DNA from 2 places in the Pseudoalteromonas phenolica genome. Region 1 is predicted to be linked to the other one. Evidence: predicted binding sites of a transcription regulator. Region 1 holds the regulator's gene; the other holds the start of a gene.
The links. Region 1 encodes NrdR, which represses ribonucleotide reductase genes. Its sites were predicted from a motif close to AAACACNANATNTNGTGTTT; they were not measured.
Positions count from the first base shown of each region.

Region 2: nrdA (class 1a ribonucleoside-diphosphate reductase subunit alpha) is a predicted target of NrdR. The motif match lies at 1,573-1,592, and genes of this name have one in related genera.

Region 1 is NZ_CP013187.1:3,074,379-3,078,858, forward strand. It holds gene ribBA (bifunctional 3,4-dihydroxy-2-butanone-4-phosphate synthase/GTP cyclohydrolase II) at 1-158, opposite strand, end outside; gene PP2015_RS13720 (riboflavin synthase) at 182-838, opposite strand; gene ribD (bifunctional diaminohydroxyphosphoribosylaminopyrimidine deaminase/5-amino-6-(5-phosphoribosylamino)uracil reductase RibD) at 844-1,962, opposite strand; gene nrdR (transcriptional regulator NrdR) at 1,962-2,411, opposite strand; gene glyA (serine hydroxymethyltransferase) at 2,495-3,751, opposite strand; gene thrC (threonine synthase) at 4,005-4,480, opposite strand, start outside.
Region 2 is NZ_CP013187.1:1,756,951-1,761,430, reverse strand. It holds gene ubiG (bifunctional 2-polyprenyl-6-hydroxyphenol methylase/3-demethylubiquinol 3-O-methyltransferase UbiG) at 1-657, shown strand, start outside; gene PP2015_RS07735 (HAD family hydrolase) at 657-1,301, shown strand; gene nrdA (class 1a ribonucleoside-diphosphate reductase subunit alpha) at 1,659-3,944, shown strand; gene nrdB (class Ia ribonucleoside-diphosphate reductase subunit beta) at 4,005-4,480, shown strand, end outside.

The sequences.
Region 1 (4,480 bases):
CGGCCGTGGGTTGCCATGAAGTTTATGGCGTCCGCTGAAATATGCTCGGCTGCGATGATTAAGTCACCTTCATTTTCTCGGTCTTCATCATCCATCAAGATAACCATTTTACCGGCTTTAATGTCTTCGATGATCTCTTGTGCGCTGTTCAAGTTCATAATTTACCTGTTTAATTAATTCGCTACTTAATAAAGCCTGCGTTTGCCAATAAGTTCATTGTGAGAGTAGAGCTTTGTGCAGGCTCTTGAGCTCCAAGTACTAAGCGTTCCAAATAACGTGCAATTTGATCCACTTCTAAGTTAATTTTACTGCCCACTTTAAATTCAGCAATGGTTGTCTCTTGTGCTGTATGCGGCACAATTGTCAGCTTAAACTGACAATCTTTAATTTCATTTACAGTTAAGCTGATACCATCAATGGCTACTGAGCCTTTATATGGAATATATTTCATCAGCTCACTGGACGTTTCTAACCAATATTCTGTTGCGCGGGCATTAGGTGAAATCGCTACGACTGTCGCAATGCCATCAATGTGGCCAGAGACTAAATGACCACCTAAGCGCGAAATTGGCTGTAATGCTTTTTCCAAATTAACTGTTTGCCCTAGCTTATATTGAGCAAATTGCGTCAATTTCAAGGTCTCATTTGAAACATCAGCACGAAAACCATCAGAAAATTTTTCAACAACCGTTAAACACACACCATTTGTTGCGATGCTGTCGCCTAACTGTACATCACCCATGTCTAAATTTGGGCTACTTACACGAACCGTTAGGTCGCCTTGATTTTGTGTCAACTCAGTCAACTTACCGGTTGCTTCAATGATACCTGTAAACATAAAACTTAACCTTTTTGCGCTACTTTGCATGCTGTTAAACGAATATCATCGCCAACTTGCTTAATATCGTGCCATTGTAGGCTCTGTACATCTGCCATCTGCGTCAACTCTGGCACGTTAAATAAACCTCGCGCATCTTGACCCATAATTTTAGGTGCTAAATAAAGAATATAATTATCGATAAGATTTAATTCGTGAAACTTACCCGCAAGCGTCGCGCCAGCTTCAACGAATACACTGTTGATACCATACGCAGTTAATTGCATTAACGCTTTTTTGATATCAACCTTATCATTCATGGAATCAACCACCAGCTCTGTGACATGTTCAGGCCACTGGTGTGTTGTATCTGCTTTTGTTCTTAAAATTATAATAGGACTATTAATTGAGAATAATGCTAAATCTGGAGATAAACGGTTTTGAGAATCGATAATGACTCGAATAGGCTGGCGAACCGACATCCCTTCTGCAAGCTCAAGCTGCTCTGCTGAAAGTCGTACATTCAATTTAGCATCATCAAACAGCACAGTATCAGCCCCCGATAACACGGCGCAGTGCTCAGCACGTAAAAACTGCACATCTTGACGAGCTGCACTTGAGGTGATCCATTTACTCTCACCATTTTTTAATGCGGTTTTGCCATCTAGACTCGCAGCCAATTTACAACTTATATAAGGTAAGCCCGTTTCCATTCGAGTTAAAAAACCAGGATTTAAATCTCTTGCAGCCTGTTCGTACAAACCAGAAGCGGTTTCAATGCCTGCCTCTTCTAACATGCGCAAGCCGCGACCTGCGACTTCTGGGTTAGGATCGACCATGGCTGCAACAACGCGGCTAACTCCAGCATCGATTAGGCCTTTTGCACAAGGCGGGGTTCTACCATAATGGCTACATGGCTCCAAGGTAACATAAGCGGTTGCGCCTAGTGCCTTGTCTCCAGCCATCTTTAATGCATGAACTTCGGCATGACCTTCACCCGCTTTTTGGTGATACCCCTGACCAACTATATTGCCATCTTTTACGATAACACAGCCCACATTAGGGTTAGGTGAAGTGGTAAAACGGCCTTTTGCGGCAAGCGAGATGGCCTGCTGCATAAATTCTTTATCTTGCTCGCTAAACATCAATCTCCAAGCCTCGCGATTTCCTCGCCAAACTCTCTAATATCTTCAAATGAGCGGTATACGGAAGCAAAGCGGACATAGGCCACTTTATCGAGCTTTTTCAGCGCTTCCATAATGCATTCACCAATCATATGGCTTGCCACTTCACGCTCACCCGTAGCACGAATTTGCGATTTAATTTGATGTACGACTTCTTCAATTTGCTCAGTGCTAACCGGGCGTTTTTCTAGTGCGCGGTGCAGACCATTTAATAGTTTGTCTTCATTGAATGGCTCTCGAGAACCATCTTGTTTAATTACCCGAGGCATAACTAGTTCGGCACCTTCAAACGTCGTAAAGCGCTCATGACATAACACACATTCTCTGCGACGACGGACTTGATGACCGGAGCCGACTAAACGGGAATCAATGACTTTTGTTTCTTTAGCGGTGCAAAATGGACAATGCATAGATAATCACTTGTGAAAAAATATAAAAAAGGCCGCAAATGCGGCCTCAATCATAACAAAATTCTTTGATTTTGTGAGCGAAATTACGCGTAAACTGGTAATTTAGCGCAGATAGCTTTTACTTTCTCTTTTACTTCAGCTTGTACTGACTCATCGTTGATGTTGTCTAGTACGTCACAGATCCAACCTGCAAGCTCTGCTGACTCAGCTTCTTTGAAGCCACGACGCGTGATAGCTGGAGAACCAATACGAAGACCAGACGTTACAAACGGTGAGCGTGGGTCGTTTGGTACTGAGTTTTTGTTCACAGTGATATTAGCACGACCAAGTGCCGCATCAGCATCTTTACCTGTGATGTCTTTGTCGATTAGGTCTAATAAGAATAAGTGATTGTCTGTTTTACCAGAAACAACTTTATAACCACGCTCTTGAAGAACAGCAACCATTGCCTGTGCATTCTTAACAACTTGCTCTTGGTAAGTTTTGAACTCTGGCTGTAGTGCTTCTTTGAAAGCAACCGCTTTACCAGCGATAACGTGACATAGAGGACCACCTTGACCACCAGGGAATACTGCGCTGTTTAGCTTCTTGTAGATGTCTTCGTCATCACAAGCTGAGATGATAAGACCACCACGAGGACCCGCTAGAGTTTTGTGCGTCGTAGTCGTTACAACGTGTGCGTGAGGTACTGGGCTTGGGTAAACACCAGCAGCAACAAGACCTGCAACGTGTGCCATATCAACTAATAGGTAAGCACCTACTTTGTCAGCGATTTCACGGAACTTAGCCCAGTCAACGATACCTGAGTATGCTGAGAAACCACCGATGATCATTTTTGGCTTGTGCTCAAGTGCTAATGCTTCAACTTGTGCGTAATCGATCTCACCAGTTTCTTCGTTAAGACCGTACTGGATAGCATTGTACGTTTTACCAGAGAAATTTACGTGAGAACCATGCGTTAAGTGACCACCGTGCGCAAGGCTCATACCTAATACAGTGTCATGTGGCTGAAGAAGCGCTTGGAATACTGCCGCGTTTGCCTGTGAACCCGCGTGAGGTTGTACGTTTGCATAAGTAGAACCGAAAAGCTCGTTAGCACGGTCAATAGCCAGTTGCTCAACAACATCAACGTGCTCACAACCACCGTAGTAACGCTTACCTGGGTAACCTTCAGCATATTTGTTCGTTAATTGAGAACCCTGAGCTTCTAAAACACGTGGGCTACAGTAGTTTTCAGAAGCGATAAGCTCGATGTGCTCTTCTTGACGAGTTGTTTCAAGTGCAATCGCATTTGCTAATTCAGGATCAAAATCTGCAATGTTCATGTTACGTTCTAACATGGGGTCTCCTAGGTACACGTTTAGGGTAGTAAAAGCTGTATTGTACGCAGTTATGCGTCTGATGCCTATAATTTCGGCTTGAACATATTTAAACAGGGATTGAAATTATTTCACAGTGTTTATGTAATGATATTTTTTTATTTAAATATTAAAAAAACAAATGAATAAGATAAGAATAAATAAGTGTTATTTATATAGGGCGAGTTTGGTAAACTTTTTCAGTTTGCAACAGCTCGCCCTTGGCGATTAAATATTACAGTAATTTAGCAAAAACAGCCGCTTTCAATTGCGTATAATCAGCCTTCATTGGCTCCGCTAAACACTTTTTGTCTAAGGCATCTTGTAACACGCTAGGCATTGCTATCTCTTGCCCGAGCACTTCTTCTACTGAAGATTTAAACTTCGCAGGGTGCGCCGTTGCCAAGCAGATCCCCACAGCACTTTCAGTTTTATCTAAAGTCAGACCTTCTAGCGCAATGGCGGTATGCGGTTCCATAACGTAACCGGATGCTGCAATCTCTTTCATTACCGCTTGCGTGCGACTTTCTGAGACACTTCTTGAATAAAACTCATGTTTATCAAAATCACCGCGATCCAACATAGTTTCAACTCGAGGCCAGTTATTAGGTTTACTCACATCCATTGCATTTGATAACGACTCTAATGTGGCATTTGGCGACCATTCACCCGACGCCATATAACGAGGTACAGTGTCATTTTGATTGGTAG
Region 2 (4,480 bases), 1.3 Mb from region 1:
GCAGAAAGATGGTGGGATACAGAAGGAGAATTCAAACCCCTTCACGACATAAACCCATTACGTCTTGACTTTATTAACGACAAAGCAAAGGGCTTATTTGACAAGAAAGTTGTCGATATCGGTTGTGGCGGTGGAATATTAACTGAAAGCATGGCAAAGCTTGGGGCTAAGGCGACAGGTATCGATTTAGGTCAAGAGCCATTAAACGTTGCAAAGCTTCATGCTTTAGAAGTAGGTATCCACGTTGACTACATCAAAGTACCTGCAGAAGAGTTTGCAGCAAACAACAATGAACAATTTGATGTTGTAACCTGTTTGGAAATGCTTGAGCACGTCCCAGATCCAGAATCTATTATCCAAGCTGCTGCACAAATGGCAAAGCCTGGCGCAAGTGTGTTCTTTTCTACGCTAAACAAAACGATTAAAGCATATTTACTTGCTATCGTCGGTGCAGAAAAAGTTCTAAAAATGGTCCCCGAGGGCACACATGAGCACGATAAGTTTATTCGTCCTTCTACTTTAATAGGCTGGGCTGAAAAAGCAGGCCTTAAAGTTCGTGCAAGTGCGGGGATCAATTACAACCCAATCAATAAAACATTTACCTTAACTGATGACGTCAGTGTGAATTACTTACTACATTTCGAGAAACTTGATTAATGAAGGCTGTCATATTCGATTTAGATGGCACCCTACTCGACACCACAGACGATTTAGGGGCAGCTTTAAATTTTGTACTAGACAAAAATGGACTTGAGCCTGTTTCAAGAGAAGTGTATAGCCCAGCTATTTCTGATGGTGTAAAAGCGCTTTTAGAAGTTGGATTTGGTCCTAGACTTGCTGAATTTGATATTGCTCATTTAAGACAGGATGTACTTGATTATTACGAAGCTAATATTGCAGTGCATACAGGCTGCTTTGAAAGTGTGCCTGAACTTATAAGATCGCTTATTGCTCAAGGGATTAAAGTTGGAATAATGACTAATAAACCTACATTCCTTACTTTGCCACTTGTTAAACAAATTTCAGCACTTGAGGAAATTGATGTAATTGTTTGCGGCGACACATTAGATGAAGCGAAGCCTTCACCTAAACCATTATTATACGCAGCGGAACAATTAGATATTAAATCGTCCGAATGTCTTTATGTAGGTGATGCACAACGAGATATTCAAGCAGCAAATGCAGCAGGTATGACTTCTGCTTGCGCCTTATGGGGGTACATACCCAGTCTCGAAGCAGCGTACAGTTGGAAAGCAGATCTAAATTTAACTAACCCACTTTTAGTACTTGACCATATCTAGTGCTCACATTTAAGCCAAAACACTATATCTAGTGTTTTGGCTCTTTCATCACCACAAGTTGTTCATTAAGAAATCACTCTAAAAAATTTTTTATTTTCTTTAAAAATAGCATCATTTTTGTTGATTTCCTGCTGAGGTTACTTGCAACGAACCTCAAAAGGTTAATAGTTACTAACACTTTTTATTTATCCCAAACTTATCCACATTTGTGCATTTACCTTGCTATTGCAAATTCAATTGAACCCCACTATCTTGTGATCCCAATCAGAAGAACCACCATATATAGTGGTCAAAACCTGAGCTAATTTTCGCCATTTATTTTTATAATATTCAATCCGAAGGATTACAGGCACAGCTATGAACCAACAGTTATCTGTCAGTAAAAGAAACGGCCGCAAAGAGCCGCTCGATCTCGATAAAATTCACCGCGTCATTACATGGGCTGCTGAAGGCTTAGATAATGTTTCAGTTTCACAGGTTGAATTAAAGTCACATATTCAGTTTTACGACGGGATCCGTACTGAAGATATTCACGAAACAATCATCAAAGCTGCTGCAGATTTAATTGACAAAGACTCCCCTGATTACCAGTATCTAGCTGCTCGCTTAGCCATTTTTCATTTACGTAAAAAAGCGTATGGTCAATTTGAGCCTCCGCGTTTATTCGATCACATCACTCAATTAGTTGAGCAAAAACGTTACGATCAACATTTGCTTGTTGATTACACAGAGCAAGAAATCGACGAGTTAGATAACTATTTAGATCACAGCCGAGACATGAATTTCAGTTATGCTGCGGTTAAACAGTTAGAAGGCAAGTATTTGGTTCAGAACCGTGTAACTGGTGAAATATATGAAAGTGCTCAGTTCTTATATATTCTTGTAGCTGCGAGCTTATTCTCTGATTATCCTAAAGAAACACGTCTTGATTACATCAAGCGTTTCTATGATGCCGTTTCTTTATTCAAAATTTCATTACCTACACCTATTATGGCAGGTGTTCGTACACCAACTCGTCAATTCAGCTCTTGTGTATTAATCGAGACTGGAGATAGCTTAGATTCAATCAATGCGACTTCATCTGCAATCGTCAAATATGTTAGCCAACGTGCTGGTATTGGTATTAATGCCGGTCGAATTCGTGCGTTAGGTAGCCCAATTCGCAATGGTGAAGCTTACCACACAGGTTGTATACCATTTTATAAGCATTTCCAAACCGCTGTTAAAAGTTGTTCTCAAGGTGGTGTACGCGGTGGTGCTGCTACCTTATTCTACCCACTTTGGCATTTGGAAGTAGAAAACCTACTAGTACTTAAAAACAACCGTGGTGTTGAAGAAAACCGTGTACGTCATTTAGATTATGGTGTGCAATTCAACAAAACAATGTATGCCCGCCTAATCAAAGACGACTACATTACTTTGTTCAGCCCGTCTGATGTACCTGGCCTATACGATGCCTTTTTTGAAGATCAAGAAGAATTCGAACGCCTATACACTCAGTATGAGCAAGATGAGTCTATTCGTAAAAAGCGCATCAAAGCGATCGAGTTATTCTCTATGTTTGCGCAAGAGCGTGCAAGCACTGGACGAGTTTACCTGCAAAACGTTGATCACTGTAATACGCACAGCCCATTTGATTCAAAAGTTGCTCCTATCCGTCAATCTAACTTATGTCTTGAAATTGCGCTGCCAACTAAGCCTCTTTCACACATTAATGACCCTGAAGGTGAAATCGCGTTGTGTACGCTATCAGCGTTTAACCTTGGTGCAATCGAGTCTTTAGATGAACTTGAAGAATTGGCTGAGCTTGCTGTTCGTGCGCTTGATAATCTATTAGATTTCCAAGACTATCCGGTACCAGCAGCACACACTGCAACTATGGGTCGTCGTACGCTAGGTATTGGTGTAATTAACTATGCGTATTACCTTGCTAAAAATGGTGTTAAATACTCAGATGGCAGTGCGAATAACTTAACACACCGCACATTTGAAGCAATTCAATACTACTTGATGAAGGCATCAAACGAACTTGCTAAAGAACGCGGTGCATGTCCTAAGTTCAATGAGACAACCTATTCTCAAGGCATTATGCCAATTGACACGTACAAACGTGATTTAGATAAAATTTGTAATGAATCACTACACCTAGACTGGGATGCATTACGTGCAAGCATTCAAGAGCATGGAATGCGTAACTCTACGGTTTCTGCCTTAATGCCTTCAGAGACATCTTCACAAATCTCGAATGCAACCAATGGTATTGAGCCACCACGAGGCCACATCAGCGTTAAAGCAAGTAAAGATGGTATCTTGAAACAGGTTGTACCTGAGTACGAGAAGTTAAAAGATCAGTATGAGTTACTTTGGGATATCCCATCAAATGATGGTTATCTTGGATTAGTTGGTATCATGCAGAAGTTTATTGACCAGACTATTTCTGCAAATACAAATTATGATCCAAGCCGCTTTGATGGTGGTAAAGTACCAATGAAGTTACTTCTTAAAGACCTGCTTACTGCGTATAAGCTAGGCGTTAAAACACTTTATTATCACAACACCCGTGATGGTGCATCAGATTCACAGGATGAATTAAAACCAGAAGTTGAAGATGATGGCTGCGAAGGCGGCGCGTGTAAAATTTAATTAAGACGTGAGTAAGCATTGTGCTTGCTCACTTTTTTGCGTTATCGAGTATTAAAAACTATGTCTTATTCTACATTTAGCAGAAATCATAACGACCAGTTAAAAGAACCAATGTTTTTTGGTCAAACTGTCAACGTGTCACGTTATGACCAACAGAAATACCCAATTTTTGAAAAGTTAATTGAGAAGCAGCTTTCTTTTTTCTGGCGTCCTGAAGAAGTAGATGTTTCTAAAGACCGCCTGGATTTCCAAGCTTTACCTGAGCACGAAAAACACATTTTCTTAAGTAATTTAAAGTATCAAACGTTGCTTGATAGTGTGCAAGGTCGTTCTCCAAATGTTGCTTTGCTTCCGATAGTATCAATCCCAGAACTAGAAACTTGGATCGAAACGTGGGCATTCAGTGAAACAATTCATAGCCGCTCATATACGCATATTATACGTAACGTTACGCAATCGCCTGAGCTGATTTTTGACGATATCGTTAGCAACGATAAAATCAATGAGCGCGCTGATGCTGTTACAAAGTACTATGA